4 regions of the Streptomyces sp. NPDC085931 genome follow, and region 1 is predicted to be linked to each of the others. Evidence: riboswitches for the same ligand, from Rfam matches in the RefSeq annotation. Region 1 holds a riboswitch; each other region holds the start of a gene.

Region 1 (7,506 bases):
CGTCCCGGCCGAGCGGATCCTCTACGTGGACACCGAGCCCGAATGGGCCGACACGGCCACCTTCGTGGAGCACTACGGCCGGGAGCTGCTGGAGAGGTCGGCGAACTGCGTGGTGGTCACCGGCAAGCGCGGCGGCGAGGCCACCCGCGCCGCCTGTGTCGTGCTGTCCACCACCCGGGTCGACGTGAACAACACCGTGCGCCGCCGGCTCGGCGCCCGCAAGGCCTCCTTCGCCCCGATGGACACGGCCACCGGCGAGACCGGCATGGAGTACGGCGGCATCACCCCGCTGGGCCTGCCGGCGGGCTGGCCCGTACTGGTGGACGCCGCCGTCGTCGACCTGCCGTACGTGTTGGTCGGCAGCGGCCGGCGGCGGGGCAAGCTCCTGGTGCCGGGCAAGGCGTTCGCGGAGCTGCCGGGCGCCGAGGTCGTGGAGGGGCTCGGAGTGGCCTGACCTACGCCGCCGTGTGGTGCGCCAGCGGCAGATGTGGGTCGCTCTCGCCGGGGACCGGCTCCGGGTCCGCGTGCACCAGGGCCGCGGTCAGGCGGGGCACCGCGTGCAGCAGCGCGTGCTCGGCGTCGACGGCGATCCGGTGGGCCTCGCGCACCGTGACGTCCCCGTCCACCACGACCGCCACCTCGGCGCGCAGCCGGTGGCCGATCCAGCGCAGCCGCAGCTCACCCACCCCGCGCACGCCGGGAACCTCGGCCAGCGCCCGCTCGGCCCGGTCGACCAGGGCCGGGTCGACGGCGTCCAGCACCCGCCGGAACACCTCCCGGGCCGCGTCCCGCAGGACCAGCGCGATCGCCGCCGTGATGGCCAGGCCGACGACCGGGTCGGCCAGGTGCAGGCCCAGGGCCGAGCCGCCGGCCCCCAGCAGCACGGCCAGGGACGTGAAGCCGTCCGTGCGGGCGTGCAGTCCGTCGGCGACCAGCGCCGCCGAACCGATCGCACGGCCCACGCGGATGCGGTAGCGGGCCACCCACTCGTTGCCCGCGAAGCCCACCAGCGCGGCCACGGCGACCGCCGGGACGTGCTCCACCGGGCGCGGGTCGAGCAGCCGGTCGACCGCGGTCCAGCCGGCGAAGACCGCCGACGCCGCGATCGTCAGCACGATCACCAGGCCTGCCAGGTCCTCGGCCCGGCCGTAGCCGTAGGTGAAGCGGCGCGTGGCCGCCCGCCGCCCCAGCACGAAGGCGATGCCGAGCGGCACGGCGGTCAGCGCGTCCGCGGTGTTGTGCACCGTGTCCCCGAGCAGCGCCACCGAACCGGAGGCGGCCACCACGAACGCCTGGGCCAGCGCCGTCGCGCCGAGCACCGCGAGCGAGACCCACAGCGCCCGCATGCCGCGCGCGGAGGACTCCAGCGCGGAGTCGACCTTGTCGGCCGTCTCGTGGGAGTGCGGGGTGAGCAGGTGCGCCAGGCGGTGGCGCAGGCCGTGCCGGCCGTCGCGCGCACGGCCGTGGACGTGGACGTGGACGTGGGCGTGTGCGTGGGCGTGCCCGTGGTCGTGGGGGCGGCTGTGCGGGTGGGAGTGCTCGTGCCGGTCGCTCACGGGGGTTCCCTTCCGGTGCGGGCGAGTGGACGCGCACGCGTCCTCGGCGCCATTATGTGCGTATGAGCGCACGCATGCACCTGTCATCTGCGCACCATGCGCATCAGCGCAGCCCCGGCGAGGAGCAGTTCGCGCTGGCCGCCGAACGGCTGGCGCTGCTCGGGGACCGGACCCGGCTCGCCCTGCTGCACGTGCTGAGCGGGGGAGAGGCCGATGTCACGACGCTCACCGAGGCGTGCGGGGCGGCCCGCCCGGCCGTCAGCCAGCACCTGGCCCGACTGCGCCTGGCCGGCCTGGTGAACACCCGCAAGGAGGGCCGCCGGGTCGTCTACTCACTCCGCGACGGCCATCTGCGCCGGCTCGTGGACGAGGCGCTGAACGTGGCGGACCACCGGATCGCCGACCGTCCCCCGCACGACTGAGTCAGGACCGCGCGGCGCGTCGTAGGACTGAGTCAGGACCGCGCGGCCGTCGCACGACCGAGTCCATAGCGCGTGGCCGTCGCACGACCGAGTCAGTATCGTGCGGCCGTCGCACGACAAGTCAGTAGCGTGCGGCCGTCCCCAGGTACTGCTCGGCGAAGGCGGCCGCCGCCGCGGGCGAGGTGAACAGGCGGCGCAGCCGGGCCAGCGTGGTGCCCGCGCGGAACGGATCACCCGCCGCCGTGCCGTGGTACACCTCGGACAGCCACTGCGAGAACTCCTGGTAGTCCCACACGCGCCGCAGACAGGCCCGGGCATAGCCGGCCAGGCCGCCGCCCTCGCCCCGGGTCAGCCGGTCCACCAGCGCGTCACCCAGCAGGAAGGCGTCGTGCAGGGCGAGGTTCATGCCCTTGGCGGCGATGGGCGCGACCAGATGGGCCGCGTCACCGGCCAGGAAGAGCCGGCCGTGCACCATCGGCTCGACCACGTAGTCGTGCATGTCCAGCACACGCTTCTCGATCAGCCGCCCCTCCGTCAGCGGCGGCGCGCCGGACGCCCCGAGCCGCTCCCGGAGCTCCGCCCAGACCCGCTCGTGCGGCCAGTTCTCCGGGTCGTCGCCCGGCGGGCACTGCAGGTAGTAGCGGGTCACCTCCGGGCTGCGCGGCATCTGGCCGGCGAACCCGCGGGCGTGACAGCCGAACAGCACGCAGTCCGCGGACGGCGGGGCCTCGGCGAGCAGGGCCAGCCAGCCGATGCCGTAGTCGTGCCGGGCGATCCGGACCCGGTCCGGGGGCAGCGACGCCCGGGTCACCCCGCGCGCCCCGTCGCACCCGGCGACGAACTCCGTGCGCACGACCTGCCGTTCGCCCGTGTCCGGGCAGGCGTACGACACCGAGGGCCGGTCGGAGTCGAGGTCGTGCAACCGTACGTCCCGGACGCCGAAGACGATCCGGCCGCCGCGCACTTCGGCGTACTCGCGGACCAGGTCCGTCACCAGCAACGGCTGCGGGTAGACGAAGTGATGGCTGCCCGTCAGCTCGCCGTAGGAGAAGCGGTAGCGCTCCCCGTCGAAGCGGAACTCGCACGCGGTGTGCAGTTCCGCCCGGTCCAGCAGATTGCGGGCGAGGCCCCGCTTCTCCAGCCCCCGTACGGCCCACTCCTCGATGACCCCGGCCCGGGGCCGCTGTTCGATGAACTTGCGCGTCTCGGTCTCCAGGACCAGGCAGTCCACCCCGGCGGCCTGCAGGATGTTGCCGACGGTCAGACCGGCGGGGCCGGCGCCCACGATGACGACCGGAACGCGTTGCGGGGCGCCGGAGTCGGCAGGCGGCGGTGGCTGGGTCATGCCGCTCATTATGGAGGCCCCCGCCCGGGGACGGGCACGTTCGGGGCGCCCGTCCGGGGAGCGCCTCAGGAACCCTGCGCGCCGCCCCGGCCGAGCCGCGGGATCTCGATCGCCGGGCAGCGGTCCATCACCATCTCCAAGCCCGCGGCCCGGGTCCGCTCGAAAGCCGCCTCGTCGACGACGCCCAGCTGGAACCAGACGCCCTCGGCGCCCTTGGCGACCGCCTCGTCCGCGACGGCTCCGGCCAGCTCGCTGTTGACGAAGACGTCCACGACGTCCACGTCGAAGGGGATGTCCGCCAGGCTCGCGTACCCCTGCTCGCCGTGCACCGGCTCGGCCTTCGGATGCACCGGCACGACCCGCTTGCCGTAGCGCTGGAGCACGGCCGCGACGCCGTACGCCGCGCGCTGCCGGTTGGACGACAGGCCCACCACGGCCCAGGTGTCGCCGAGCTCGTCGAGAATCCTGCGGACCGTTGCGTCGTCGCCGTACACCGGCGGCCTCCTCGGAACGTCGTGGCTGAACTGCTGTCCGGGCAACGACGCGGGGCGCGCGCTGATTCCCCGCGAACCGCCGTGATAGCTTGCCGAGGCCAGTCGAACCCATGTACGTGGGTCAGGGAATCCGGTGGAAATCCGGAACTGACGCGCAGCGGTGAGGGGGACGGGCGGGGCCTCGGCCACTGGACTCCGGCACGGACGTCCGGGAAGGCGCTCCGCTCCGGGTGAACCCGAGTCCGAAGACCTGCTGGCGGCCCCCGCGGCCGGTGCGCGGCGGGGGAGCACCGTACGACCGGGCTCCGCGATCGGGCCCTCGACGACTGAGGACTGGTTCCCCGTGCCCCTCGCCCCACCCGCCCGTGCCGCCGTGCTGCTCGCGGCCGGCTCCCTGCTCCTGACCGGCTGCGGCGACGCCGAGCCCGCCCCAGCGAAGGCCGCCGCGGCCACCCTCGTCAACTGCGGCCACGAGGTGCGGGTCGGCGCCCCGCCCCGGCACGCCGTCTCCCTCGACCAGGGCAGCACCGAGATCCTGCTCCCCCTCGGCCTCGCCGACCGCCTCGCGGGCACGGCCACCTGGACCGACCCCGTGCTGAAGGGACTGGAGAAGGACAACGCGCGCGTGCCGCGCATCGCCGACGGCACCCCCTCCTTCGAGCGGGTCCTGGACGCGGACCCGGACTTCGTCACCGCCTCCTTCGTCTCCACCCTCGGCCAGGGCGGCGTCGCCACACGCGAGCAGTTCGAAAAGCTCGGCGTCCCGACCTACGTCTCCCCGTCCGACTGCGCCGGCAAGGACAACTCGGGCGGCGGTGACGGCGCCCGCGACAAGGCTCTCGGCATGGACGCGGTCTACGGGGAAGTGCGCGACCTCGCGGCCGTCTTCGGCGTGAAGGAGCGCGGCGACGAGCTCGTGGCCTCCCTCCGGCAGCGGATGGAGAAGGCCACCGCGGGGGTCGACGCCTCCGACGTGACCCTCCTGTACTGGTTCGCCAACTCCGAGTCGCCCTACATGGCGGGCTGTTGCGGGGCGCCCGGCATCATCACCCGCTCCCTCGGCGCGAGGAACGTCTTCGACGACACACACCAGGAGTGGCCGCAGATCAACTGGGAGACGGTCGCCGACCGCGACCCCGACGTCCTCGTCATCGGCGACCTGACCCGCACGTCGCAGACCGCCGAGTCGGCCGCGAAGAAGATCGCCTTCCTGGAGTCCAACCCGGCCACGAAGAACATGGACGCCGTCCGGCACAAGCGGTACGTGCTGCTCAGCGGCCAGGCCATGAACCCGACCATCCGCACGGTGGAGGGCGTGGAGCGCGTCGCCGCCGGGCTGCGCCGGTTCGGCCTGGTGAAGTGACCGCCCCGGGCCTTCCGGACGCCGGGGCCCGGTCCCGCCGCGGGGCCGGGCTCGCCCTGGGCGCGGCCGGGGCTGTCGCACTCGCCGCCTCCCTCGCGATCGCCATCACCATCGGCCCCGCCGACATCGGGGTCGGTGACGTGTGGTCCGTGGTGGCCGCCCATCTCGGCCTCGGCCATTCCGGCCTGACACCGATCCGGGACGGCATCGTCTGGCAGCTGCGGCTGCCGCGCACCCTGCTCGCCGCCGTCTGCGGAGCCGGACTCGCCGTGTGCGGGGCGGTGATGCAGTCGCTGCTGCGCAACCCGCTCGCCGACCCCTTCGTGCTCGGGGTCTCCTCGGGCGCCTCCACCGGCGCGGTCCTCGTCGTCGTGCTCGGCGCGGGCGGCGGTGCCGTCTCCGTCTCCGCGGGCGCCTTCATCGGGGCGCTGGTCTCCTTCGCGCTGGTCCTGCTGCTCAGCCACACCCTGGGCGGCAGCACCGACCGGGTGGTCCTCGCCGGGGTCGCCGCCATGCAGCTGTTCTCGGCGCTCACGTCCTTCGTGGTGATGACCTCCGCCGACGCCGAGACGACCCGGGGCGTGCTGTTCTGGCTCCTGGGCTCCCTCGGCGGCGTCGGCTGGACCGACGTGTGGCTGTGCCTGGCGGTGCTGGCCGTGGCCCTGGTGGTGTGCCTCGCCTACGCCCGTACCCTCGACGCCTTCGCCTTCGGCCAGGACGCGGCGGCCGCGCTCGGGGTGTCCGTGGCCCGCACCCGCCTGGTGCTGCTGTGCGTCACGGCCCTGCTCACGGCCGCGCTGGTCAGCTCGGCCGGCGCGATCGGCTTCGTCGGGCTGGTCCTGCCGCACGCCGCCCGGGCGCTGGCCGGGCCCGGGCACGCCCGGCTGCTGCCGGTCACGGCGCTGGCCGGTGCGGTGTTCCTGGTGTGGGTGGACACGCTGGCCCGGACCGTCCTGGATCCCCGGGAGGTGCCGGTGGGCGTGGTGACCTCGCTGATCGGGGTCCCGGCGTTCGTGGCCGTGCTGTACCGGACCCGGAGGACGCGGTGAGCGGGACGGGAGCGGGAGCGGGGGCCGCCGACCGCCGGGCCGGGCGCAGCGCGGGTGAGGCGCGGGGCGAAGGGCTCGAGCGGGCCGGGCTCCCTGACGGGGTGCCAGGTGAGAGGGCTGAGCGGGATGAGAGGGCTGAGCGGGCCGGCTGTCAGGGCGACGGGCTGCGGGCCGAGCGGGTCGGGCGTCGGACCGACGGACGCCTCATCCTCGACGGTGTCGTCCTCGCGCCGGAGCCCGGCTCCACCCTCGGCGTGCTCGGCCCCAACGGCTCCGGCAAGTCCACGCTCCTGCGGCTGCTGGCCGGACTGCTCGCCCCGACCGCGGGGGTCGTCACCCTCGACGGCACACCGCTGGGCGACCTGCCCCGCCGTACCGTGGCCCGCCGCCTCGCCGTCGTCGAGCAGCAGTCGGACACCCAGGCCGACCTGACGGTGGAGGACGTCGTACGGCTGGGCCGCATCCCGCACCGGCGGGCCTGGACACCCGCCTCGGCGGACGACGAGCGTGCCGTGCGGGCCGCCCTGGAGCGCACCGGCCTCGCCGATCGCGCCGGCCGGCGCTGGCACACCCTCTCCGGTGGCGAGCGCCAGCGCGTCCAGATCGCCCGCGCGCTCGCCCAGGAGCCCCGCGAACTCCTCCTGGACGAGCCCACCAACCACCTCGACATCCACCACCAGCTCGGCCTGCTCGCCCTGGTCGCGCGGCTGCCGGTCACCACCGTGGTCGCCCTGCACGACCTCAACCTCGCGGCGATGTACTGCGACCGGGTCGTCGTGCTGTGCGCGGGGCGGGTCGTCGCGGGCGGGACACCGGCGGACGTCCTCACCGAGGAGCTGATCGCCGAGGTGTACGGGGTGCGGGCCGCCGTCCACCCGGACGGCCCCGAGGGGCGCCCCCACGTGCGGTTCCTGGGCACGCTGGACTGAGCGACGGCTCACTCCGTGGCGGGACGGGTGGGCCGAGGTGACCGGAAAACGGCGCGCATGACTGCGCGGGCGGGCCCGCCCGCCTACGCTCGCCTCGTGCTGCGCATCATCGACGCCCGTACCGGCGAGCCGGCCGCCGCCGCCCCGGCCCGCCGGGGCCTGACGCGCGTGGAGGTGCACGCGTCCGGCTCCGAACCGACGGACCTGCGGGTGCTGCTGGTCGCGGACCTGCTCGTGCGGGCCCTGGAGATCGGCGGCACACCCGTGTGGGCCCTGCTGACCGGCGGTCACCGCCAGGCCGAGCTGCGGGCCCGGGCCGCGGCCCTCGGCATCCGTCTCTTCGAGGAC
Region 2 (7,506 bases), on a different contig from region 1:
GGACACGGCCGTGGCGTGCACGGCGTGGGTGTGCACGACGGCACGGGCGTCGGTCGTGCGGTGGACGGCCAGGTGCATGGGCAGTTCGCTGGTGGGGACGAGGGTGCCGAGGACCTGCCGGCCGTCGAGGTCGACGCCGGTGACGTCGCCGGGCGTGAGGCGGTCGTAGGGGACGCCGGACGGCGTGACCAGGACGGTGTCGCCGACGCGCACCGAGACGTTGCCGGACGTGCCGACGACGAGTCCCTCCGCCACCGTGCGGCGGGCCGTCGCGACGAGGTCCTCCCAGGCGCGGGCCTCCTCGGGGCGGACGCTCCGGCGCTTCCCCGCGCCCTCTCGCCCGCCCCGGACCTCCCGCGGGTTCCGCTCGTCGTCTCGCTGTTCAGCCATGCGGCGATCCTGCCAGGCGGCCGCCCGGCGCACCGGCGAACGGGTCGTATGCGATGCCGCCGCGGCCCGGCCGGGCGGCCGGGGTGACGGAGCGTGCTCATCCGGTCACTCGATCGGCTGAAGAGGGGGGTGCGGGGAGCCTAGGTCGCGAGGGCGTGGGGAGCCTCACAGCAAGGCGGAACGTCAAACCCCTGTTGTGGACACCCATGCGCCCCTCCCAGTTCATCTTCCGTTCACTCGGGTTACTTACGTTCGTCCAGCCAATGACCTCGAACGATTGCCTGGGTAAATGGAAAGCTTCTCGCTGATCCTCGCGATTGTGGTGGTAACCGCACTCGCGTTCGATTTCACGAACGGTTTCCACGACACCGCGAACGCGATGGCCACGACCATTTCCACGGGCGCCATGCGACCGAAGGTCGCGGTCGCCATGTCCGCGGTCCTGAACCTGGTCGGCGCCTTCCTGTCCGTCGAAGTCGCCAACACGATCTCCAAGGGCCTCGTCGACGAGGCCGGCATCCGTCCCGAAGTCATCTTCGCCGCCCTGGTCGGCGCGATCCTGTGGAACCTGCTGACGTGGCTGGTCGGCCTGCCGTCCAGCTCCTCGCACGCCCTCATGGGCGGTCTGATCGGCGCCACGATCGCCTCGGCGGGCGTCGGCGCGGTGCACGGCGACGTGCTGGTGACCAAGGTGCTCATCCCGGCGATCGCCGCCCCGCTGGTCGCGGGCATCGCGGCGATGCTGGCCACGCGGCTGACGTACTCCCTGGGCCGCAAGGCCGACGGCAAGGCGTCCGAGAAGGGCTACCGGGCCGGCCAGATCGCCTCGGCGGGCCTGGTCTCCCTGGCGCACGGCACCAACGACGCGCAGAAGACGATGGGTGTCATCACCCTGGCCCTGGTCGCCGGCGGCGCCGTCGCCCCCGACTCCGACCCGCCCCTGTGGGTCATCCTCTCCGCGGGCGTCGCGATCGCGCTCGGCACCTACCTGGGCGGCTGGCGCATCATCCGGACCATGGGCAAAGGCCTGACCGACCTCCAGCCGCAGCAGGGCTTCGCCGCCCAGACCAGCGCGGCCACGGTCATCCTGGCCTCCTCGCACCTCGGCTTCTCCCTGTCCACCACCCACTCCGTGTCCGGCTCGGTGATGGGCGCGGGCCTCGGCCGCAAGGGCGGTGTCGTCCGCTGGTCGACCGCGACGCGGATGTTCGTCGCCTGGGGCCTGACCCTGCCGGCGGCCGCCCTGGTGGGCGCGCTCGCCGAGTACGTCACCGGCTTCGGCGCCTGGGGCACCGCCGTGGTGGCCGTCTTCCTCGTCGCCTCCTCGGCGGCGATCTGGAAGGTCTCCCGGCGCGAGGTCGTCGACCACACCAACGTCAACGACACCGGCGCCGAAGCCGACGAGGAGCCGGCCGGCGTGGTGACCGCGGCGATGGCCGCGGTGACGCCGCCGCCGGTGGGCCCGAGTTCCGACGTGCCGCCGATCCCGGCGCAGGCGACCGCCGAGCGGACGCCCTCCACGACCACCACGGTCTGACCCCGCCCACCGGCTAGCAAGGAAGAAGCAGAGATGAAGATCGACTGGGCGGCCCTCGGCTCCGTCTTCGGCGTCAGCCTCGTGGTCACCGTGGCCCTCGTGGCCCTGTTCACCCTCGGCATCACCGGTCTGTCGCGCCGCGAACGGGCGGTGGCGCAGGGCGGGTCCGCGGGCCTGGCGGTGACGGGCGCGTACGCGTGCTTCGCCGCGTGCGCCGCGGCCGTGGGGTACGGCATCTACCTGATCGTGGCCTGACGGCCCGACCGCACAGCGTGTCCGCCGGGCGGCACGGGACCTCGCTCCCGTGCCGCCCGGTCGTCGTGTGCGCGAAGGGGGCGGTGTGGGGTTCTCCACACTCTCCCCTCGCAGGTCAAGGGCAAGTTGACGGCGGTTCGCGCCCGTGGTGGACTTCCGGGGCCAGTACGGCGGCAGGAGAGGAAGCCGGTGTGAGTCCGGCGCGGTCCCGCCACTGTCACCGGGGTAGCCATCCCCCGGGAGCCAGGAACTCTCACCGCCGGTCACGTCGAACCAGGGCGCGGACACCCTGAGTGAGGACACGTATCGCCATGCGCGGCTGCCGACCGAGGTTCAGCACCCCACCCCTGCCCGCCCCGTTGGGCGGCTGACCCCATGGGTGCCGGTCGCGTCTTCGCGTACGGTGCCGCCGCCGGCCTGATCGGTGACCTGCTGCTCGGCGATCCCCGCCGAGGGCATCCGGTCGCCGTGTTCGGGCGGGCCGCGGCTGCCGTGGAACGAGTGGTGTGGCGGGACCACCGCGGGTGGGGCGCGCTGCACACCGCGGTGTGCGTGGGAGGAGCCGTCGCCCTCGGGGCCGTCGCCGAGCGTGCCGTACGCCCTTCCGCCGTCGCCTCCGTCGCGCTCACCGGTGCCGCCACCTGGGCCGTCGTCGGGGGGACTTCGCTCGCCCGCGAGGCGCGGGCCGTCGCCGGGGCCCTGGAGGCGGGCGACGTGGAGGCGGCCCGGGCGCGGCTGCCCCATCTGTGCGGGCGCGACCCGCAGGCCCTGGACGCCGACGGCATCGCCCGGGCCGTGGTCGAGTCCGTCGCCGAGAACACCTCCGACGCGGTCGTGGGGGCGCTGGTGTGGGGGGCCCTGGGCGGGGTGCCGGGGCTGCTCGGGTTCCGGGCCGCCAACACCCTGGACGCCATGGTCGGGCACAAGTCGGCCCGTCACCGCCGCTTCGGGTGGGCCTCCGCACGGCTGGACGACGTCATGGGGTGGCCGGGGGCGCGGCTGACGGCTGTCCTGGCGGCGCTGGCCGGGCCGGACCCGCGCGGTGCCGTGCGTGCCTGGCGGGCGGACGCGGCGCGGCATCCGAGCCCCAACGCCGGTCCCGTGGAGGCCTCGTTCGCCGGGGCGCTCGGGGTGCGGCTGGGCGGGACCCTGTCCTACGGCGGGCGGGTGGAGCACCGGCCCGTCCTCAACGCGCCGGGGCGGGGCGTCGGCGTCGGGGACGTCGAACGGGCCGTGCGGCTGTCCCGGCGCGTCGGCTGGCTCGCGCTCGGCGTCTGTGCCGCCGCGCGCCACATCACGAAGGGGCGTACGTCATGAGCGGTGGGCTTCTCGTCGCCGGGACCACCTCCGACGCGGGCAAGAGCGTCGTGACGGCCGGGATCTGCCGGTGGCTGGTGCGCCAGGGCGTCAAGGTCGCGCCCTTCAAGGCGCAGAACATGTCCCTCAACTCCTTCGTGACGCGGGAGGGCGCCGAGATCGGGCGGGCGCAGGCCATGCAGGCGCAGGCCTGCCGCGTCGAGCCGACCGCGCTGATGAACCCCGTGCTGCTCAAGCCCGGAGGCGAGCAGAGCAGTCAGGTCGTGCTGCTGGGCAAGCCGGTCGGGGAGATGAGCGCGCGCGGCTACCACGGCGGGCGGCAGCAGCGGCTGCTCGGGACGGTGCTGGACTGCCTGGAGCAGTTGCGGGGCACGTATGACGCGGTGATCTGTGAGGGGGCCGGTTCTCCCGCCGAGATCAACCTGCGGCGGACCGACATCGTCAACATGGGCATCGCCCGCAACGCCGGGCTGCCCGTGCTCGTCGTCGGCGACATCGACCGGGGCGGTGTCTTCGCCTCGTTCTTCGGCACGGTGGCGCTGCTGTCCCGCGAGGACCAGGAGTGCGTCGCCGGGTTCCTGGTCAACAAGTTCCGCGGGGACGTCTCCCTGCTGGAACCGGGCCTGGACATGCTGCACGGGCTGACCGGGCGGCGCACCTACGGCGTGCTGCCGTTCCGGCACGGGCTGGGGATCGACGAGGAGGACGGGCTGCGCGTGTCGCTGCGCGGGACGGTCCGCGAGTCGAACGTCGCGCCGCCCGTCGGCGAGGACGTGCTGCGCGTCGCCGTGTGCGCCGTGCCGCTGATGTCCAACTTCACCGACGTGGACGCCCTGGCCGCCGAACCGGGCGTCGTGGTGCGGTTCGTGGACCGGCCGGAGGAACTGGCCGACGCCGACCTCGTCGTGGTGCCCGGCACCCGCGGCACGGTACGGGCGCTGGACTGGCTGCGCGAGCGGGGGCTCGCCGACGCCCTGGTCCGCAGGGCCGCCGAGCAGCGTCCGGTGCTCGGCGTCTGCGGCGGCTTCCAGCTCCTCGGCGAGCACATCGAGGACGACGTGGAGAGCCGCCGGGGCCACGTCGACGGGCTCGGGATCCTGCCCGTGCGGGTGCGGTTCGCCCGCGAGAAGACCCTCACCCGGCCGGCGGGCGAGGCCCTCGGCGAACGTGTCGAGGGCTACGAGATCCACCACGGGGTCGCCGACGTCACCGGTGGTGAGGCCTTCCTGGACGGCTGCCGGGTCGGCCAGACCTGGGGCACCCACTGGCACGGCTCACTGGAGTCGGACGGCTTCCGGCGGGCGTTCCTGCGCGAGGTGGCGGCCGCCGCGGGCCGCCGTTTCGTGCCGGCTCCGGACACCTCGTTCGCCGCGCTGCGCGAGGAGCAGCTCGACCGGCTCGGCGACCTGATCGAACAGCACGCGGACACGGACGCGCTGTGGCGGCTCATCGAGTCCGGCGCACCGCAAGGACTGCCCTTCATCCCACCGGGAGCACCCGCATGAGCACTGTGTTGTTGTTGTCGACCGCCGACACGGACCTGCTGGCGGCCCGGGCCGCCACGGGTGCCACGTACCGGATCGGCAATCCGACCCGCGTGGACGTGCGCGAGGAGCTGCCGGCGCTGTTGGACGGCGCGGACCTCGCCGTGGTGCGGCTGCTCGGCGGCAAGCGGTCCTGGGAGGACGGGCTGGCCGCGCTGAAGGCCTCCGGGATCCCCACCGTGCTGCTGGGCGGCGAGGCCGTGCCGGACGCGGAGCTGATGGCCGAGTCGTCCGTGCCCGCCGGGGTCGTCGCCGAGGCGCTGAAGTACCTCGTGGAGGGCGGGCCGGAGAACCTCACCGAGCTGGCCCGCTTCCTGTCCGACACCGTGCTGCTCACCGGTGAGGGCTTCGCCGCGCCGCGCAAGATGCCCGAGTACGGGGTGCACGGCGAGCGGGCGCACCACGCGGGCCGCCCGACCGTCGGGGTGCTCTTCTACCGGGCTCACGAACTGAGCGGCAACACCGCCTTCGTGGACACCCTGTGCGACGCGATCGAGGCCCACGGCGCCAACGCGCTGCCCGTGTACTGCGGTTCGCTGCGCGGCGCCGACGAGGGGCTGTACGAGATCCTGGGCCGGGCGGACGCCCTGGTCGCCACCGTCCTGGCCGCCGGCGGCACGCACGCCTCGCAGGCCTCGGCGGGCGGTGACGAGGAGGCCTGGGACATCGGCGCGCTGGCCGGGATGAACGTCCCGGTGCTGCAGGGGCTGTGCCTGACGTCCTCGCGGCAGGCCTGGGAGGAGTCGGACGCCGCCCTGTCCCCCATGGACGCCGCGATGCAGGTGGCGATCCCGGAGTTCGACGGGCGCCTGACCACCGTGCCGTTCTCCTTCAAGGAGCAGGGCCCGGACGAGGTGCCCGTGTACGTCGCCGACCCGGAGCGGGCCGCCCGGGTCGCCGGCATCGCCGTACGGCACGCCCGGCTGAAGCACAAGGCGAACGCGGAGAAGAAGCTCGCGCTGGTCTTCACCGCGTACCCGACCAAGCACTCGCGGGTCGGCAACGCGGTCGGGCTCGACACGCCGGCCTCGGCGGTGCGGGTGCTGGACGCGCTGCGGGAGGCCGGGTACGCCGTCGAGGGCTACCCGGACAACGGCGACGAGCTGATCCACCGGCTGATCGAGGCCGGCGGGCACGACGTGGAGTGGCTGACGGAGGAGCAGCTCGCCTCGGCGCCCGCGCGGGTGCCGCTGGCGGACTACCGGGCCTGGTTCGAGAAGCTCGACCGGGAGCTGAGGGACGCCATGACCGAGGCGTGGGGCGAACCGCCGGGTTCGTTGTACGTCGACGGGGACGACATCGTGCTGGCGTCCCTGCAGTTCGGGAACGTCGTGGTGATGATCCAGCCGCCGCGCGGCTTCGGCGAGAACCCGATCGCGATCTACCACGACCCGGACATGCCGCCCTCGCACCACTACATGGCGGCCTACCGCTGGCTGGAGCACAGTTTCGGCGCCGACGCGATCGTGCACATGGGCAAGCACGGCACCATGGAGTGGCTGCCCGGCAAGGGCCTCGGGCTCAGCGGCGGCTGCGCCCCGGACGCCGTCCTCGGTGACCTGCCGCTGGTCTACCCGTTCATCGTCAACGACCCGGGCGAGGGCACCCAGGCCAAGCGCCGCGGCCACGCCACGGTCGTCGACCACCTCGTGCCGCCGATGGCCCGCGCCGACACCTACGGCGACCTGGCCAAGCTGGAACAGCTCCTCGACGAGTACGCGCTCGTCTCCGACCTGGACCCGGCCAAGGCCCCGGCCGTGCGCGCGCAGATCTGGACCCTCGTCAAGGCGGCCGAGCTCCACCACGACCTGCACGTCGACGAGCAGCCGGACGACGAGGCGTTCGACGAGTTCGTCATGCACATCGACGGCTACCTGTGCGAGATCAAGGACGTGCAGATCCGCGACGGCCTGCACATCCTGGGCGGCGGCCCGGTCGGCGAGGCGCGCGTCAACCTGGTGCTGGCCGTGCTGCGCGCCTCGCAGGTGTGGGGCGGCCGGGCCAACGCGCTGCCCGGGCTCCGGGCGGCGCTGGCGGAGCACTTCGGGCTGGTGGAGAAGGAGCTGCTGGCCGAGCCGGGCGCCCCGGTGAAGGTGCCCGTCGAGCTGACGGACCTGGTCGACGGCCCCGCCCGCAGCGCCGCCGACGCGATCGACCTGCTGGAGCAGCTGTGCCGGCGGATCGCGGAGGGCATGGAGGAGCGCGGCTGGGCGGTCGCCGAGAGCGCGCCGCTGGTGCGGGAGGTCCTCGGCACCGAACTGCCCGCGGCCGTCGCCGTGCTGGAGTTCGCCTGCGCCGAGGTCGTGCCCCGGCTGGAGAAGACCACCGACGAGATCGGGCACATCCTGCGGGCCCTGGACGGCGGCTACGTCCCGGCCGGTCCGTCCGGCTCGCCCACCCGCGGTCTGGTCAACGTGCTGCCGACGGGCCGGAACTTCTACTCCGTCGACCCCAAGGCCATTC
Region 3 (7,506 bases), on a different contig from region 1:
CGGGCGCGTAGTGGCCGAGGGCGTGGTGGCGGAAGTCGTAGGCCTTCGCGGGGTCGGTGCCGTCCCAGCGGTGGTGGAAGACGAGGGCGGCGCCGTGGTCGATCAGCCACAGGCGCGGGGGCGCCACGCCCAGCGTCGGCCAGACCATGAGGTTGGAGCTGTGGACCGTGCGGTCGACGTTCACGGTCAGGGCGTCCAGCCAGACGATCCGCCCGGCCTCCAGCGGGCCGACGGAAAAGTCCCGGGCGACCTCGGGGGTGAAGTCCCGGGCGCCCGGCAGGTAGTCCATGCCGAGGTTCACTCCGGCGCTGGCCGCGTGCAGTCCGCGCACCTCCTGGTGCGGCTCGTCGCGCGCGATGGCCGGGTCGAAGTGCACCAGGACCAGCTCCGGGAAGCGCAGTCCGAGCGCCCGGGCCAGTTCGCCCACGATCACCTCGGCGACCAGCGCCTTGCGGCCCTGCGCGGAGCCGGTGAACTTCACGACGTAGGTGCCCAGGTCGTCCGCCTCGACGATCCCGGGGACGGAACCGCCGGAGCGCAGCGGCTCGATGTAGCGGGTGGCGGTGACCTCGGACAGCATTCCCCCACCGTACCGGGCGGCAGGACCGCGGCGGCGATCAGCCGATCGCGGTCCGTTAAGGTCAGCCAATCCTAACTTCGATCATTTTGAGCACGGGAGCCGGCCATGCCGCACATCACCGACACCGCCGGGGACGGGCCGGACGCAGCGTCCGGGCGGGGCTGGGTCGAACTGGCCGACCGCGCCCGGCTGCGGGAGCTGCTGGGCGAGCCGTGGCCGGTGGTGATCGAGAAGGTCCACGACCGGCTCACCGAGCAGGACCTCGGCATCCTCGCCCGCTCCCCCTTCTGCCTGCTGGCCACCTCCGACGCGAGCGGCGGCTGCGACGTCTCGCCCCGCGGGGACGCGGCCGGATTCACGCACGTCGTCGACCCGGGCACCATCGCCCTGCCGGACCGGCCGGGCAACCGGCGCGGCGACAGCCTGCACAACATCCTGGACAACCCGCACGCGGGGCTGCTGTACCTGATACCGGGCGGCAAGGAGGTCCTGCGCGTCAACGGCCGGGCCCGCATCCTCACCGACGCCCCGTTCTTCGACGCCATGAGCCACGGCGGCCAACGCCCCGCCCTCGCCCTGCTGTTGGAGATCGACGAGATCTATCTGCACTGTCCCGCGTCGCTGCGCCGCTCGGGTCTGTGGGATCCCGCCTCCTGGCGGGCCGCCTGAGGACCGGGTACCCCCCTCTCGACCTGCGGTTAGGTTAGGCTAACCTTCGCTCTCGTGAGATCTGGTGAGGAGCCCGCGGGCGGACGACGTCTGCGCGGGCATGAACTGTCGGCCACGGACGTGACCGTGTCGTACGACGGTGTGGACGTCGTGCACGGCGCGGCGATCACGCTGCGGCCCGGTGAGGTCACCGTCCTGGTCGGCCCCAACGGCAGTGGGAAGTCGACGCTGCTGCGCACGGTCGCCCGCTTGCAGCGGGCCCGCCGGGCCGGACTGCGGATCGACGGCGACATCGACGGCCTGGCCCTGTCGGCCCGGGAGTTCGCCCGGCACGTGGCCCTGCTGACCCAGGGACGGCCCACGCCCAGCGGGCTGACCGTGCGCGACCTCGTCGAGTTCGGCCGCTACCCCTACCGGGGCCGGTTCGGCCGCCCCGACGCGGACGCCTCGGCCGCCGTCGAGCGGGCACTGGCACTGACCGGGGTGACGGAGCTGGCCGGGCGCGGCGCCGACCACCTCTCCGGCGGGCAGCTGCAGCGCGTCTGGCTCGCGAGCTGCCTGGCGCAGGAGACCGGCGTGCTGCTGCTGGACGAGCCCACCACCTATCTCGACCTGCGGTACCAGATCGAGCTGCTCGACCTCGTCCGCGACCTGGCCGACGACCACGGGATCGCCGTGGGCGTCGTCCTGCACGACCTCGACCAGGCGGCGGCCCTCGCCGACCGGATCACCCTGCTCGAAGCGGGCCGCATCGTCGCCGACGGCCGGCCCGAGGACGTCCTGACGCCGGAACGGCTCACGGCCGTCTACGGCATCCGGATCGACGTCGACACCGACCCCCTCACCGGCCGGCTGCGGACCCGTCCGATCGGCCGCCACCACACCCGCACCACCCGAAGCGAAAGGCTCGGCACCACCTCATGAGACGTCTCCTGCTCACCGCGGCCACCACCACCGCCGCGGCGCTCACCCTCGCCGCCTGCGGCACCACCGAGCCGGCCGCCGACAGCCCGGAGAAGACCACCGGGGCGATCAGCCTCACCGACTCCACCGGCGCGAAGGTGAAGCTGGACGGCCCGGCGAAGAAGGTCGTGGCCACCGAGTGGAACGAGGTCGAGAGCCTGATCACCCTCGGCGTCGACCCCGTGGGCGTGGCCGACGTCAAGGGCTACAAGACCTGGGACAGCGCCGTCCCGCTGAAGAACGAGCCCAAGGACATCGGCACCCGCGGCGAGCCGAGCATGGACACCATCGCCTCGCTCTCCCCCGACCTGATCGTGGCCAGCTCCGACCTGCCGGACGCGGCCGTGAAGCAGCTGCGGAAGATCGCGCCGGTCCTGGAGATCAAGTCGGCCGATGCCGCCGACCAGATCGGGCAGATGTTCGAGAACCTCGACCTGATCGCGAAGGCCACCGGCACCACCGACAGGGCCGAGGCCGCCCGCGAGAGCTTCGACGCCAAGGTCGCCGCGGGCCGCAAGACCCTCGCCGATGCCGAGCTCGGCGGCAGCTCCGTCGCCTTCGCGGACGGCTACGTGACGTCCAACCAGGTCTCCATCCGTCCGTACACCAGCGGCTCGCTCATCGGCTCCGTCAACGAAAAGCTCGGCCTGAAGAACGCCTGGAAGGTCAAGGGCGACCCGGCCTACGGCCTGGGCACCACCGACGTCGAGGGCCTGACCGCCCTGCCGAAGGACACCGCGTTCGCCTACATCGGCAACGACGGCGACAAGGCCAGCAACCCGTTCGCCGGGCAGCTGAAGAAGAACGCCGTGTGGAGCTCCCTGCCGTTCGTCAAGGCCGGCGACGTGCACCGGCTGCCCGACGGCATCTGGATGTTCGGCGGTCCCGGCTCGATGGAGGCGTACATCGACGCCCTCGTCGCAGCGCTGACGAAGTAACGCCCGCCATGGCCGTCACCGAAGCGCCCCCCGCCGTCCGTCCCACGGCGGCCGCGTCCCGGACGGGCGCGGCCGCGGTGACGGCCGGGCTCGTCCTCCTCGTCGCCGCCCTCGCGGTCGCCGACATCACCCAGGGCACCGCCGCCGTCGGACCGGCGCAGGTGCTCAAGGCCCTGACCGGGCAGGCCGATCCGGGCGACGCCTCGGTGGTGATCGCCTCCCGGCTGCCGCGCATGGCCGCCGGGATCCTGGTCGGCGTCGTCCTCGGCATCGCGGGCGCCGTCCTGCAGGCCGTCAGCCGCAACGTGCTCGCCTCGCCCGACACCCTCGCGGTCAACGCCGGTTCGTACCTGGCGCTCGGACTGGTCGGCGCCACCGGCGTCTCCCTGCCCCTGCTGGCCTCCTCGGGCGTGGCCTTCGCGGGCGGGCTGGTGGCCGCGGCCGTGGTGCTCGCCCTGTCCGGCCTCGGCACCGGCACCGTACGGCTGGTCCTGGCCGGCACCGCGCTCGCGCTGGGCCTGAACTCCCTGACGGAAGGGCTGCTGCTGCTGTTCCCGCAGCAGACGGAGGGCCTCTACCAGTGGAACCAGGGCAGCATCGGCCAGAACGGTTTCGACGGTGTCCTGCAGATGCTGCCCGTCGCCCTGGTGGGGCTCGCCGGGCTGCTGCTGGTCGCCCGCCGGGTCGACGCGCTCGCCCTCGGCGACGACGCCGCGCGCGGTCTCGGCGTGCCGGTGCACGCCACCCGCGTCACGGTGGTGGTGCTGGCGGCGCTGCTGTCCGCGGCGGCCGTCACGCTCGCCGGTCCGCTCGGCTACGTCGGGCTCTGCGCGCCCGCCCTGGTCCGTCCGCTGGCCCGCCGGTTCCGGGGCTTCACCCGCGCGCGGGCGGCGCTGCCCGCGGCCGGGCTGGCCGGGGCGGCGCTGGTGCTCGGCTCGGACGTGCTGCTGCGGTCCCTGATCCCGGCGGACACGGCGGTGGGTGTGCCCACCGGCATCGTCACCAGCCTGGTCGGGGCCGTGTTCCTGGTGGCGACGGCCCTGCGGCTGCGGGACACCGCCGGGGTGGAGCCACCGGACCGGCTGCGCATCCCCGGCCGGACGGCGTTCCTGGTCACGGTGGGGACCCTGGCCGCCGCGGTGGTGGCCGTCGCCCTCGCCGGTGTCCTGCTGGGCGACACCAAGCTCCTGCTCGGCGACGTCGCCAACTGGGCGCAGGGCCGGGCCGGCCGGACCGTCTCCTTCGTCCTGGACACCCGGGTGCCGCGGGTGCTCGCCGCCCTCTGCGCGGGTGCCGCGCTCGCCCTGGCCGGCACGCTGGTGCAGGCCGTGACCCGCAACCCGCTGGCGGAGCCCGGGGTGCTGGGCGTCTCCGGCGGCGCCGCGCTCGGTGCCGTGCTGCTGGTGACCACCGTGCCCGCCGCCGGTTCCTGGGGTGTCGCGGGGGCCGCCTTCGCGGGTGCGGCCCTGGCCTCCGCCCTCGTCTTCGGGCTCGCCGCCCGGGGCGGCTACCAGCAGAGCCGGCTGGTCCTCGTCGGCATCGGCGTGGCGGCCGGGTCGACGGCCCTGATCAGCCTGCTCATCGTGCTGACCGACCCGTTCAACGCCACCAAGGCGCTGACCTGGCTGTCCGGTTCGACGTACGGGCGCACCACGGCGGACGTGGTGCCCGTGGCGCTCGTGCTGGCCCTGGGGGTGGCCGTCGCGGTCGCCCGGCGCACCGAGCTGGACCTCGTCTCGCTGGACGGGGACACCCCGCGTCTGCTCGGGCTCGCACTGCCCCGGGCCCGGCTCGGCTTCCTGGTGGTGGGCGTGCTGCTGGCGGCGACCGCCGTGGCCTCGGCCGGCACCATCGGCTTCGTGGGCCTCGTCGCGCCGCACGCGGCCCGGGCCCTGGTGGGCCGGCGGCACGTCCGGGTGGTGCCGGTGGCCGTGCTGCTCGGCGCCGCGCTCGTCGGCACGGCCGACCTGCTGGGCCGGACCGTGATCGCCCCGGCCCAGCTGGGCGCCGGTCTGATGACGGCCGTGATCGGCACGCCGTACTTCCTGTGGCTGCTGGTCCGGAGCCGGCGGGCGGCCTGAGGCCGTGTCAGGCGCGGTCGCCGTCCCGTCGCGCCCGCGGGCTGAAGACGTACAGGCCGAGGATGTCCGGCAGCGGGGCGACGCCCGGGCCGCCGGCCCGCACCCAGGCCACGACGTCCTCGGTGGCGGCCGGGTCGTTGACCAGGCCGAGCCAGACCGGGCGGGCGCCGGCGGCCCGGCCCGCGGCGGACGGCTGCACGACGACGACGTTGGCCTGGTCGCAGACGTCGAGGCAGTCGGAGATCCGCACCGGCGCCGCCGCGCGCAGGCGCGCGGTCTGGGCCGCGTGGTCGACGCCTCTCACCTTGGGGCTGCCGCAGCAGCAGTCCCGGCAGACGACGACCCGGCAGGGCGGGGCATCGCCGCGGGGGTCGTCCAGGGGTTCGCCGGCCGGCGTCGCGGGCATGCCGCACCTGCCCTCTCTCCGGGGAGATCCGCCCCGGTGGTCCGTGGAGGAGGCGACCGCGTGAGTCTCCTGGCTCTCGGGTCGCCGCCGGTCCCGGCCTTCCCACCCGCTTGCGGGCAGTGGCCTGTCGGGACCGGCTCGCCGATCACAGTGGCGGGACCGCGCCGGATTCACACCGGCTTCCTCGTCCGCCGTCGCCCTTGTCGCCGGTCATCATTCCACGGGGCCGCGCCGGGGTCAGGACCGCCTGAGCGGGTTCGGCAGCGGCAGGTAGCGGGCGTCGGCGCCGTCCGCGCCCGTCCAGCGCAGCAGCAGGTTCGTCTTGGCGGGCAGGGTCGGGGAGGCGAGCAAGGCCGGGATCTCCGGCAGGTCGTGCCGGGCGAGTGCGCGGCGGACGGCGGGCCAGGGGTCGAAGCCGGGCCGGCGTTCGGCGAGGGCACCGGCGATCTCGGTGAGGTGGTTGACGAGCAGGCAGTACACCAGCCGTTCCCAGCCGGCCGCGCGCTCCACGTCCGGCAGCAGCTTGACGCCCTCGGCGTCCCGGTACAGCACCTGCACGGGCATGCCGGCCGTGTCCACGGCGACCAGCGTGTTCTGCAGATGGGCCTCGACGACGACGCCGTGGCCTGCGAAGGCCGCCAGGACCGGGGGCACGGCGTGCGCCAGATAGGCCTCCCACCAGGGCTCCGGGTCGGTGACCCGGTCGAGCGGGTTGCCGTCGAAGCCCTCGACGAGGGCGGCCGCGAGCAGCGGGGTCGCCCCGGGCACGAGGCGGCCGGTGAAGCCGTCGCGGACCAGGACGGCGAGGGCCTCGAAAGAGAAGCCGGCGGTGCGGTACCCGCGGTCGCCGAGCCAGCCGGGCGGGCCGTCGTACGCCGCGAAGGCCGCGCTCGTGGCGGAGTCGGTCCGGCGCAGGGCGAGCAGGTCGTGGCGCCAGAGCCGGCGGATGTCGTTGGTGATGCGCACGTCCAGGCTGAACTTCAAAAACAGGTCCCGCTCGGGGGCGTAGACGGTGCGGATCGCGGCCGTCGGCCAGGTGTCGAAGGCCGTGGTGCCGAGCCGGAGGAGTCTGCCGTCCGCGAAGGCGGGGGCCAGCTCCCGGGCGGCCAGGTCGAGCTGCCAGGGGTGGGCCGGGAGCAGCCGGTAGCCGGGCGGTGCCGTGCCGAGGGCGTCGAGCGCCGTAGTGTCGCCGTCCTCCACGACGGTGTCCTCGCGCAGGCCGAGCAGGACCAGCGGGAAGCGGGCGTACGCCTCGGGCGCGTACGGCAGCCAGGCCGCGGCGGGGCCGCCGCCGCGGGCCTTGGGGGCGGGGTGGTGCGTGTGGCCGGTGAGCAGGCACTGCTCGGACCGCCGGTAGAGGTCCTCGGGCGGGGTGGCCCCGGCGCGGGCGGCGAGCAGCGCGGCGATCACGTCCCGGCTGTCGGTCATCTCGGCGGGCAGGCCGGGATTGTCCACGCCGGTGCGCCGGCGCAGTTCCGCGGCGACCAGGCCGACCAGCTCGGCGTGGCCGAGGCGCCGCCAGGTGCCCGCCGCCTCGATCTCGGGCTCGGCGGGCCGCCGGGTGCCGCGCACGCGCAGCAGGCGGTCCGCTCCGGGCAGGTGGTGGACGCGGTGTCCGTCCTCCTCGCGCACCGGCCGGGCGACCTCGCGCAGCAGGCAGTTGAGCAGGGGCACGGCGGCGTACGCGTCGGCGAGAGAGCCGATGGCCGGGTCGTCACCGTGGGCCGAGTCGTCGTCGGCGGGCGGGGGCATGAGGTCCACGCGTTCCACTCGTCCCTACGGTCCTTCCAGCGTTCCGGGCGGAGATGATCAGTATGTCGGTCGTCGCCATTCCGCTGTGACGCCCTATTCGTACCCGAGGAGTCCGCC
Region 4 (7,506 bases), on a different contig from region 1:
CAGCAGGCAGGGCGCGAGCAGCAGCCAGGGGGCGGCGGCACCGCTCGAGGCGCGCTGCCCGCGGGGCCGCCGGGCGGCGGGGGGCGGCATCGGTACCTGCCGCGGTGGCGGCACCTTGGCGGGGGTGGTGGTGTCTGCGGCACTCATCGCGCGCTCCTTGGCGGTCCCTCAGGTCCTGACGACGGCGGGGCTCCGCGTGGGAGCCCCGCCCGTAGGTCACTTGGTGTTGATGACCTTGTCGATCGCGGCGTCCGCCTCCTTGGCGGCGGCCTCGACGGACTTCTTGCCGGTGCCGATGCTCTGCAGCATGGTCTGCAGGATCTGCGCCTTCTCGACCTGGCCCCAGCCGGGGGCCATCGGGACGAACCAGTTGGCCTCGGCCGCGGTGGCCGGGACGGCCGTCTTCGGGTCGTTCTTCAGCGTCGCGAGGTCCGTCTTGTTGTTGGGCAGGTTGCCCTTGGCCATCAGGCCCTTCTGCCCGGAGGAGCCGGCGAAGGCGTTGATCCACTCGGCGGCCAGGTCCTGCGCGTCGGACTTCACCGGCACGGCGAGGTCGGAACCGCCCAGGAAGACGGGCATGTTCTTGCCGGACGGGCCGGGCATGACGAAGTTCTCGAGGTTGCCCTTGAGCTTGCCGGTCTTGTCGTTCTTCGGGTCCTCGGCGGTCGCGCCCTCCCAGGCGGCCGCGAAGATCATGGCGGACTTGCCCTGGCCGTAGACGATGTAACGGTCGGACTCGTCCTTGGTCTTGTCGCCGTGCATGTACTTGTCGACGACGTTCTTGAACTCCTTGAGGCCCTTGAGGGACTCGGGCGAGGAGAGCGTGGCCTTCCACTGGCCGCCCGACTCGGTGGCGATGGCGCCGCCGGCGTCGTAGACGAAGGACATGGCCGCGTACCAGTCGCGGGTGGGCTGGTACCAGGCGTTGAACTTGTCGCCCTGCTTCTTCTGGATCTTGTCCAGGGCGTCGGTCAGCTCCTTGTACGTCTTCGGAGCCGTCTTCACGCCGACCGAGGCGGCGATGTCCTTGCGCCAGTTGGCGACGCGGCCGCCGGCGTAGTAGGGGACGCCGTAGGTCTTGCCCTCGTAGGTCACCGAGGCCTTGAGGCCGTCCAGCCAGGCGTCGGAGTTGTCGAACTTGCCCTGGTCGAGGGGGGCGAAGGCGCCCTTGACCATGTAGCCGAGCATCTCGGTGTTGCCCATCTCGACCACGTCGGGGACCTTGTCCGTGGCGAGGACGGCGTCGAGCTTGGCGTTCTTGTCGGGCCAGCCGTAGTACTCGTGGTTGATCTTCAGGCCCGGGTGCTTCTTCTTCACCGCGGCGTCGGCGGCCTTCACCAGCTCAGGCCAGTTGTTCTGGGCGTCGACGGTGAGCCAGACGGTCAGCTCCTTGGCGTCCGCGCCCTTGTCCGAGCCCCCGTCGCCCTCGCCGCCGCACGCCGCGATGGAGACCATCATGCCCGCGATACCGATCGCGGCTGTCAGCTTGCGCTTCACGCCACCCTCCTCAGGGATCCCACAACCCCCCTGGCTCCCCGCAGTGAACGTGGGGCCGGGCCTGGACCATTGGTGTAGACCAGTACGGGGAGCTTGACCCAGGCCCACCACCCTGTCAAGGGTCGCGAGAAGGCTCTGACCAGCCGTTATGCGACCTACATATGCAGGAACCTTTAAGTAAGAAGCCAGCGAAAAGGCGGCTGCACCCGCCATACTTCAGGTAGACCACTGGGAGTGGTGGACTAGACCAAACAAGTCACCGACGGTATACAAGTGAGATCGTGTCGGCGGACCGAGCCGGGAAGGCGGAGCATGAGCACCGACGTCAGCAGTGCGGAGAACGAGAACGGGGTGCCCGTCCGTACCGCACGTGTGCCCAAGTACTACCGCCTGAAGAAGCACCTGCTCGACATGACGGAGACCCAGGCGCCCGGCACGCCCGTCCCGCCCGAGCGCACCCTCGCGGCGGAGTTCGACACCTCCCGCACGACCGTGCGCCAGGCGCTGCAGGAACTGGTCGTCGAGGGCCGGCTGGAACGCATCCAGGGCAAGGGCACCTTCGTCGCCAAGCCGAAGGTCTCGCAGGCCCTGCAACTGACCTCCTACACCGAGGACATGCGCGCCCAGGGCCTGGAGCCGACCTCACAGCTGCTCGACATCGGCTACATCACCGCCGACGACCGGCTCGCCGGGCTGCTCGACATCACGCCGGGCGGACGCGTGCTGCGCATCGAGCGCCTGCGCATGGCCAACGGTGAGCCCATGGCCATCGAGACCACCCACCTCAGCGCGAAGCGCTTCCCCGCCCTGCGCCGGTCCCTGGTGAAGTACACGTCGCTCTACACCGCGCTCGCCGAGGTCTACGACGTCCATCTCGCCGAGGCCGAGGAGACCATCGAGACGTCCCTGGCCACCCCGCGCGAGGCGGGCCTGCTCGGCACGGACGTCGGCCTGCCGATGCTGATGCTCTCCCGGCACTCGCTGGACCGCGACGGCCAGCCGGTGGAGTGGGTGCGGTCGGTCTACCGGGGCGACCGGTACAAGTTCGTGGCCCGGCTGAAGCGGCCCCAGGAGTAGCCGGCCGGCGGCGCGACCGGCCCGCCGCGGCCTCCGGTTTCTTTTGGGTACCGCATTGCGGACGAGGGGTTCCGCTCCCGGCACACCCTGACCTAGATTGCCTGCGCATTGCCCAGGTGATCACTTGAGGGGACGGAGCCGCCTGATGTCGCAAGCCCCGGAAGTCAGCAGAGGGCCGGTGGTGACGCCGACGCGCGTCGTCATCGCCGTCTGTCTCATAGCGCCCTTCGTTGCCATGCTGTGGGTCGGGTCGTACGCCAAGACCGACCCGGCCTTCATCGGCATCCCGTTCTTCTACTGGTACCAGATGGCGTGGGTGCTGATCTCCACGGCGCTGACCATGATCGCCTTCAAGCTGTGGCAGCGTGACCAGCGCGCCCGCTCGGCCTCGAAGGGCGGTGCGTCGCAGTGAAGGACGGCGTGAACGGCGTCGCACTCGCCGTCTTCATCTTCTTCTTCCTGGCCGTCACGGTCATGGGCTTCCTGGCCGCGCGCTGGCGTAAGGCCGAGAACGAGCACAGCCTGGACGAGTGGGGCCTCGGCGGCCGCTCGTTCGGCACCTGGATCACCTGGTTCCTGCTCGGCGGTGACCTGTACACGGCGTACACCTTCGTGGCCGTGCCGGCGGCGATCTACGCGGCGGGCGCGGCGGGCTTCTTCGCGGTGCCCTACACGATCCTGGTCTACCCGCTGATCTTCACGTTCCTGCCGCGCCTGTGGTCGGTCTCCCACAAGCACGGCTACGTGACGACCTCCGACTTTGTGCGCGGCCGCTTCGGCTCCAAGGGGCTGTCCCTGGCCGTGGCGCTGACCGGCATCCTGGCGACGATGCCGTACATCGCGCTCCAGCTGGTCGGCATCCAGGCCGTGCTGGACGTGATGGGCGTCGGCGGCGGCGAGGACACCAACTGGTTCATCAAGGACCTGCCGCTGCTGATCGCCTTCGGCGTGCTGGCGGCCTACACGTACTCGTCGGGTCTGCGGGCGCCCGCGCTGATCGCGTTCGTGAAGGACACGCTGATCTACATCGTCATCGCGGTGGCGATCATCTACATCCCGATCAAGCTGGGCGGTTTCGACGACATCTTCGCCAAGGCGGGCGACGCGTTCAGCCAGACCAACCCGGCGACGGGTGCGCCGCGCGGTGCGCTGACGCCGCCGGAGACGGGCCAGTGGACGTACGCCACGCTGGCGCTGGGCTCCGCCCTGGCGCTGTTCATGTACCCGCACTCCATCACGGCGACGCTGTCCTCCAAGAGCCGTGAGGTGATCCGCCGCAACACCACGATCCTGCCGCTGTACTCGCTGATGCTGGGTCTGCTGGCGCTGCTCGGGTTCATGGCGATCGCGGCCGGCATCAAGGTGCAGAACGGGCAGCTGGCGATTCCGCAGCTGTTCGAGACGATGTTCCCGGACTGGTTCGCGGGCGTGGCGTTCGCGGCGATCGGCATCGGCGCGCTGGTGCCGGCGGCCATCATGTCCATCGCGGCCGCGAACCTCTTCACGCGCAACATCTACAAGGACTTCATCAAGCCGGACGCGACGCCCGAGCAGGAGACCAAGGTCTCCAAGCTGGTGTCCCTGCTGGTGAAGGTGGGCGCGCTGGCCTTCGTCCTCACCATGGACAAGACGGTCGCCATCAACTTCCAGCTGCTGGGCGGCATCTGGATCCTGCAGACCTTCCCGGCCCTGGTCGGCGGCCTGTTCACCCGCTGGTTCCACCGCTGGGCGCTGCTCGCGGGCTGGGCGGTCGGCATGGTCTACGGCACGGTCGCCGCGTACGGCGTCGCCTCGCCCACGCAGAAGCACTTCGGCGGGTCCTCCAAGGAGATCCCCGGCATCGGCGAGATCGGCTACATCGGCCTCACGGCGTTCGTGCTGAACGTGGTGGTGACGGTGGTCCTGACGTTCGTCCTCAAGGCCCTGAAGGCCCCCGACGGCATCGACGAGACCAAGCCGGAGGACTACACGGCGGACGCGGGCGACCCGGGGGTGCAGGTGGAGCTGCCGCCGGCCACGGCCGGTTCCTCGCACTGACCTCCGGGGCGCCCGGCACCGCGCCCCGCACGACGAACGACCCGCAGCGGGCCGCCGTGAGACACCTCGCGGCGGCCCGCCGTCGTTCGCCCGCGGTCCCTCGCCCGGCGCCGGTGCCACGCCCGGTGAAGATCGCGGTGAAGATCACTCTGCACACCCGCCGGCTGACCCTCTGAAACCAGTGCGACACAACATCTGGGGGTGGTCTCCGAACCCGGCACAAGATGTATGCTCATGCTCGCTGTCGCCGCAGGGGAATCCGGTGCGAATCCGGAACTGTCCCGCAACGGTGTACCCATGCCCTTATAGGCGCATGGGCGTCAGTCCGAGGACCTGCCGACGGCGCACCCGGCCACCCGGCCGGTGTGCCTGACGTCCGGGCCTCGTGGAATGGGCCGGTGGACGCGACGCCGCGTGCGCTCGTGTGCTGCCCCCTGCCCTCGACGAGGCCCCGTGCCGAGCGAGGGAGAGCCCCACGTGACCATCGCGCCAGCCGATCCGGTCTCAGCCGCCGACGAAACCGCGGAAGAAGCGCACGACGCCTCCGGTGCCGCCCTGTTGCGGACCCTCACCGAGCTGACCGCCGACCTCCCCGACGCCGACCCGGGCCGGGTCGCCGCCGCCGCCCTGCGCGGCCGGTCCGCGCGGGCGGACGAGACGGAGTTGCGCGAGCTGGCGACCGAGGCGGCCGCCGGTCTCATCTCCGAGGACCCCGCCTACTCCCGGCTGGCCGCCCGGCTGCTGACCGTCTCCATCCGCGCCGAGGCCGCCTCCCAGGGCGTCACGTCCTTCACGGAGTCGGTCGCCGTCGGCCACCGCGAGGGGCTCATCGCCGACCGCACCGCCGACTTCGTCCGGCTCCACGCGGCCCGGCTGGACGCCCTGATCGACACCGCCGCCGACGACCGCTTCGGCTACTTCGGCCTGCGCACGCTGCACAGCCGCTACCTGCTGCGCCACCCCATCACCCGCAAGGTGATCGAGACGCCCCAGCACTTCATGCTGCGCGTGGCGAGCGGCCTCGCCGAGGACGACACCGCACGGGCGGTGGACGAGGTCGCGGCGCTCTACCGGCTGATGAGCCGCCTCGACTACCTCCCCTCCTCCCCCACGCTCTTCAACTCCGGCACCCGGCACCCCCAGATGTCGTCCTGCTACCTCCTCGACTCCCCCAAGGACGAGCTGGACTCCATCTACGACCGCTACCACCAGGTCGCCCGCCTGTCGAAGCACGCCGGCGGCATCGGCATCGCCTACTCCCGCGTCCGGGCCCGGGGTTCGCTGATCCGCGGCACCAACGGCCACTCCAACGGGATCGTGCCGTTCCTGAAGACCCTCGACGCCTCGGTCGCCGCGGTGAACCAGGGCGGCCGCCGCAAGGGCGCCGCCGCGGTCTACCTGGAGACGTGGCACTCCGACATCGAGGAGTTCCTGGAGCTGCGCGACAACACCGGCGAGGACGCCCGCCGTACGCACAACCTGAACCTGGCGCACTGGGTGCCGGACGAGTTCATGCGGCGGGTGAACGCCGACGCGCAGTGGTCGCTGTTCTCCCCCGCGGACGTGCCCGAGCTGGTGGACCTGTGGGGCGAGGAGTTCGACGCCGCCTACCGGGCCGCCGAGGCGAAGGGCCTGGCGCGCAAGACGCTGCCCGCGCGCGAGCTGTACGGCCGGATGATGCGCACCCTGGCGCAGACCGGCAACGGCTGGATGACCTTCAAGGACGCCGCCAACCGCACCGCCAACCAGACCGCCGAGCCGGGCCACGTGGTGCACTCCTCCAACCTCTGCACGGAGATCCTGGAGGTCACCAGCGACGGGGAGACGGCAGTCTGCAACCTGGGCTCGGTCAACCTCGGCGCGTTCGTGGCCGACGGGGACATCGACTGGGAGCGGCTGGACGCGACCGTCCGCACGGCCGTGACGTTCCTCGACCGGGTCGTCGACATCAACTTCTACCCGACCGAGCAGGCGGGCCGCTCCAACGCCCGCTGGCGCCCGGTCGGCCTCGGCGCGATGGGCCTGCAGGACGTCTTCTTCCAGCTGCGCCTGCCCTTCGACTCGCCCGAGGCGAAGGCCCTGTCCACCCGGATCGCCGAGCGGATCATGCTCGCCGCCTACGAGGCCTCCGCCGACCTGGCCGAGCGCAGCGGCCCGCTGCCCGCGTGGGAGAAGACCCGCACGGCCCGGGGCGTGCTGCACCCCGACCACTACGACGTGGAGCTGACCTGGCCGGAGCGCTGGGCGGCCCTGCGCGAGCGGATCGCCACGACCGGCCTGCGCAACGCGCTGCTCCTGGCCATCGCGCCCACGGCCACCATCGCCTCCATCGCGGGCGTCTACGAGTGCATCGAGCCGCAGGTGTCCAACCTGTTCAAGCGCGAGACGCTCTCGGGCGAGTTCCTCCAGGTCAACTCCTACCTGGTGGAGGAGCTGAAGCGGCTCGGCGTGTGGGACGCCCGCACCCGCGAGGCCCTGCGCGAGGCCAACGGCTCGGTGCAGGACTTCGCCTGGATCCCCGAGGACGTCCGCGCGCTCTACCGCACGGCCTGGGAGATCCCGCAGCGCGGCCTGATCGACATGGCGGCGGCCAGGACCCCCTTCCTGGACCAGTCCCAGTCCCTGAACCTCTTCCTGGAGACGCCGACCATCGGAAAGCTCTCCTCGATGTACGCCTACGCCTGGAAGTCCGGGCTGAAGACCACGTACTACCTGCGCTCGCGCCCGGCGACCCGGATCGCCCGCGCCGCCCGCGCCACCGTCCCCGTGCAGGCCACCCCGGACCCCGAAGCGGTCGCCTGCTCCCTGGAAAACCCCGAGTCCTGCGAGGCCTGCCAGTAATGAGCACCCAGAACCTTCTCGACCCCGGCTTCGAGCTGACGCTGCGCCCGATGC

The links. A riboswitch is a leader RNA that binds a small molecule or an ion and turns the genes downstream of it on or off. The one in region 1 is predicted to bind cobalamin.
Region 2: linked by a shared signal. The riboswitch ahead of ACIGAN_RS20500 (cobalamin biosynthesis protein) and the one ahead of ACIGAN_RS24365 (ABC transporter substrate-binding protein) in region 1 are both predicted to bind cobalamin.
Region 3: linked by a shared signal. The riboswitch ahead of ACIGAN_RS01435 ((2Fe-2S) ferredoxin domain-containing protein) and the one ahead of ACIGAN_RS24365 (ABC transporter substrate-binding protein) in region 1 are both predicted to bind cobalamin.
Region 4: linked by a shared signal. The riboswitch ahead of ACIGAN_RS11675 (ribonucleoside-diphosphate reductase subunit alpha) and the one ahead of ACIGAN_RS24365 (ABC transporter substrate-binding protein) in region 1 are both predicted to bind cobalamin.

What each region holds. Positions count from the first base shown of each region.
Region 1 is NZ_JBITSK010000012.1:3,463-10,968, forward strand. Features, by position in the region: gene ACIGAN_RS24340 (YbaK/EbsC family protein) at 1-454, shown strand, start outside; gene ACIGAN_RS24345 (cation diffusion facilitator family transporter) at 456-1,556, opposite strand; gene ACIGAN_RS24350 (ArsR/SmtB family transcription factor) at 1,619-1,978, shown strand; gene ACIGAN_RS24355 (4-hydroxybenzoate 3-monooxygenase) at 2,100-3,323, opposite strand; gene ACIGAN_RS24360 (CoA-binding protein) at 3,389-3,817, opposite strand; cobalamin riboswitch at 3,900-4,090, shown strand; gene ACIGAN_RS24365 (ABC transporter substrate-binding protein) at 4,161-5,180, shown strand; gene ACIGAN_RS24370 (FecCD family ABC transporter permease) at 5,177-6,229, shown strand; gene ACIGAN_RS24375 (ABC transporter ATP-binding protein) at 6,331-7,158, shown strand; gene ACIGAN_RS24380 (hypothetical protein) at 7,216-7,506, shown strand, end outside.
Region 2 is NZ_JBITSK010000009.1:55,677-63,182, forward strand. Features, by position in the region: gene ACIGAN_RS20485 (class II aldolase/adducin family protein) at 1-390, opposite strand, end outside; gene ACIGAN_RS20490 (inorganic phosphate transporter) at 680-1,927, shown strand; gene ACIGAN_RS20495 (hypothetical protein) at 1,961-2,182, shown strand; cobalamin riboswitch at 2,299-2,458, shown strand; gene ACIGAN_RS20500 (cobalamin biosynthesis protein) at 2,558-3,499, shown strand; gene ACIGAN_RS20505 (cobyric acid synthase) at 3,496-5,004, shown strand; gene cobN (cobaltochelatase subunit CobN) at 5,001-7,506, shown strand, end outside.
Region 3 is NZ_JBITSK010000001.1:335,305-342,810, forward strand. Features, by position in the region: gene ACIGAN_RS01410 (HipA family kinase) at 1-580, opposite strand, end outside; gene ACIGAN_RS01415 (MSMEG_1061 family FMN-dependent PPOX-type flavoprotein) at 686-1,249, shown strand; gene ACIGAN_RS01420 (ABC transporter ATP-binding protein) at 1,304-2,173, shown strand; gene ACIGAN_RS01425 (ABC transporter substrate-binding protein) at 2,170-3,150, shown strand; gene ACIGAN_RS01430 (iron ABC transporter permease) at 3,159-5,231, shown strand; gene ACIGAN_RS01435 ((2Fe-2S) ferredoxin domain-containing protein) at 5,239-5,637, opposite strand; cobalamin riboswitch at 5,700-5,825, opposite strand; gene ACIGAN_RS01440 (IucA/IucC family protein) at 5,875-7,407, opposite strand.
Region 4 is NZ_JBITSK010000005.1:106,329-113,834, reverse strand. Features, by position in the region: gene ACIGAN_RS11700 (carbohydrate ABC transporter permease) at 1-147, opposite strand, end outside; gene ACIGAN_RS11695 (extracellular solute-binding protein) at 217-1,497, opposite strand; gene ACIGAN_RS11690 (GntR family transcriptional regulator) at 1,810-2,574, shown strand; gene ACIGAN_RS11685 (DUF3311 domain-containing protein) at 2,720-2,986, shown strand; gene mctP (monocarboxylate uptake permease MctP) at 2,983-4,611, shown strand; cobalamin riboswitch at 4,797-4,967, shown strand; gene ACIGAN_RS11675 (ribonucleoside-diphosphate reductase subunit alpha) at 5,089-7,452, shown strand; gene ACIGAN_RS11670 (ribonucleotide-diphosphate reductase subunit beta) at 7,452-7,506, shown strand, end outside.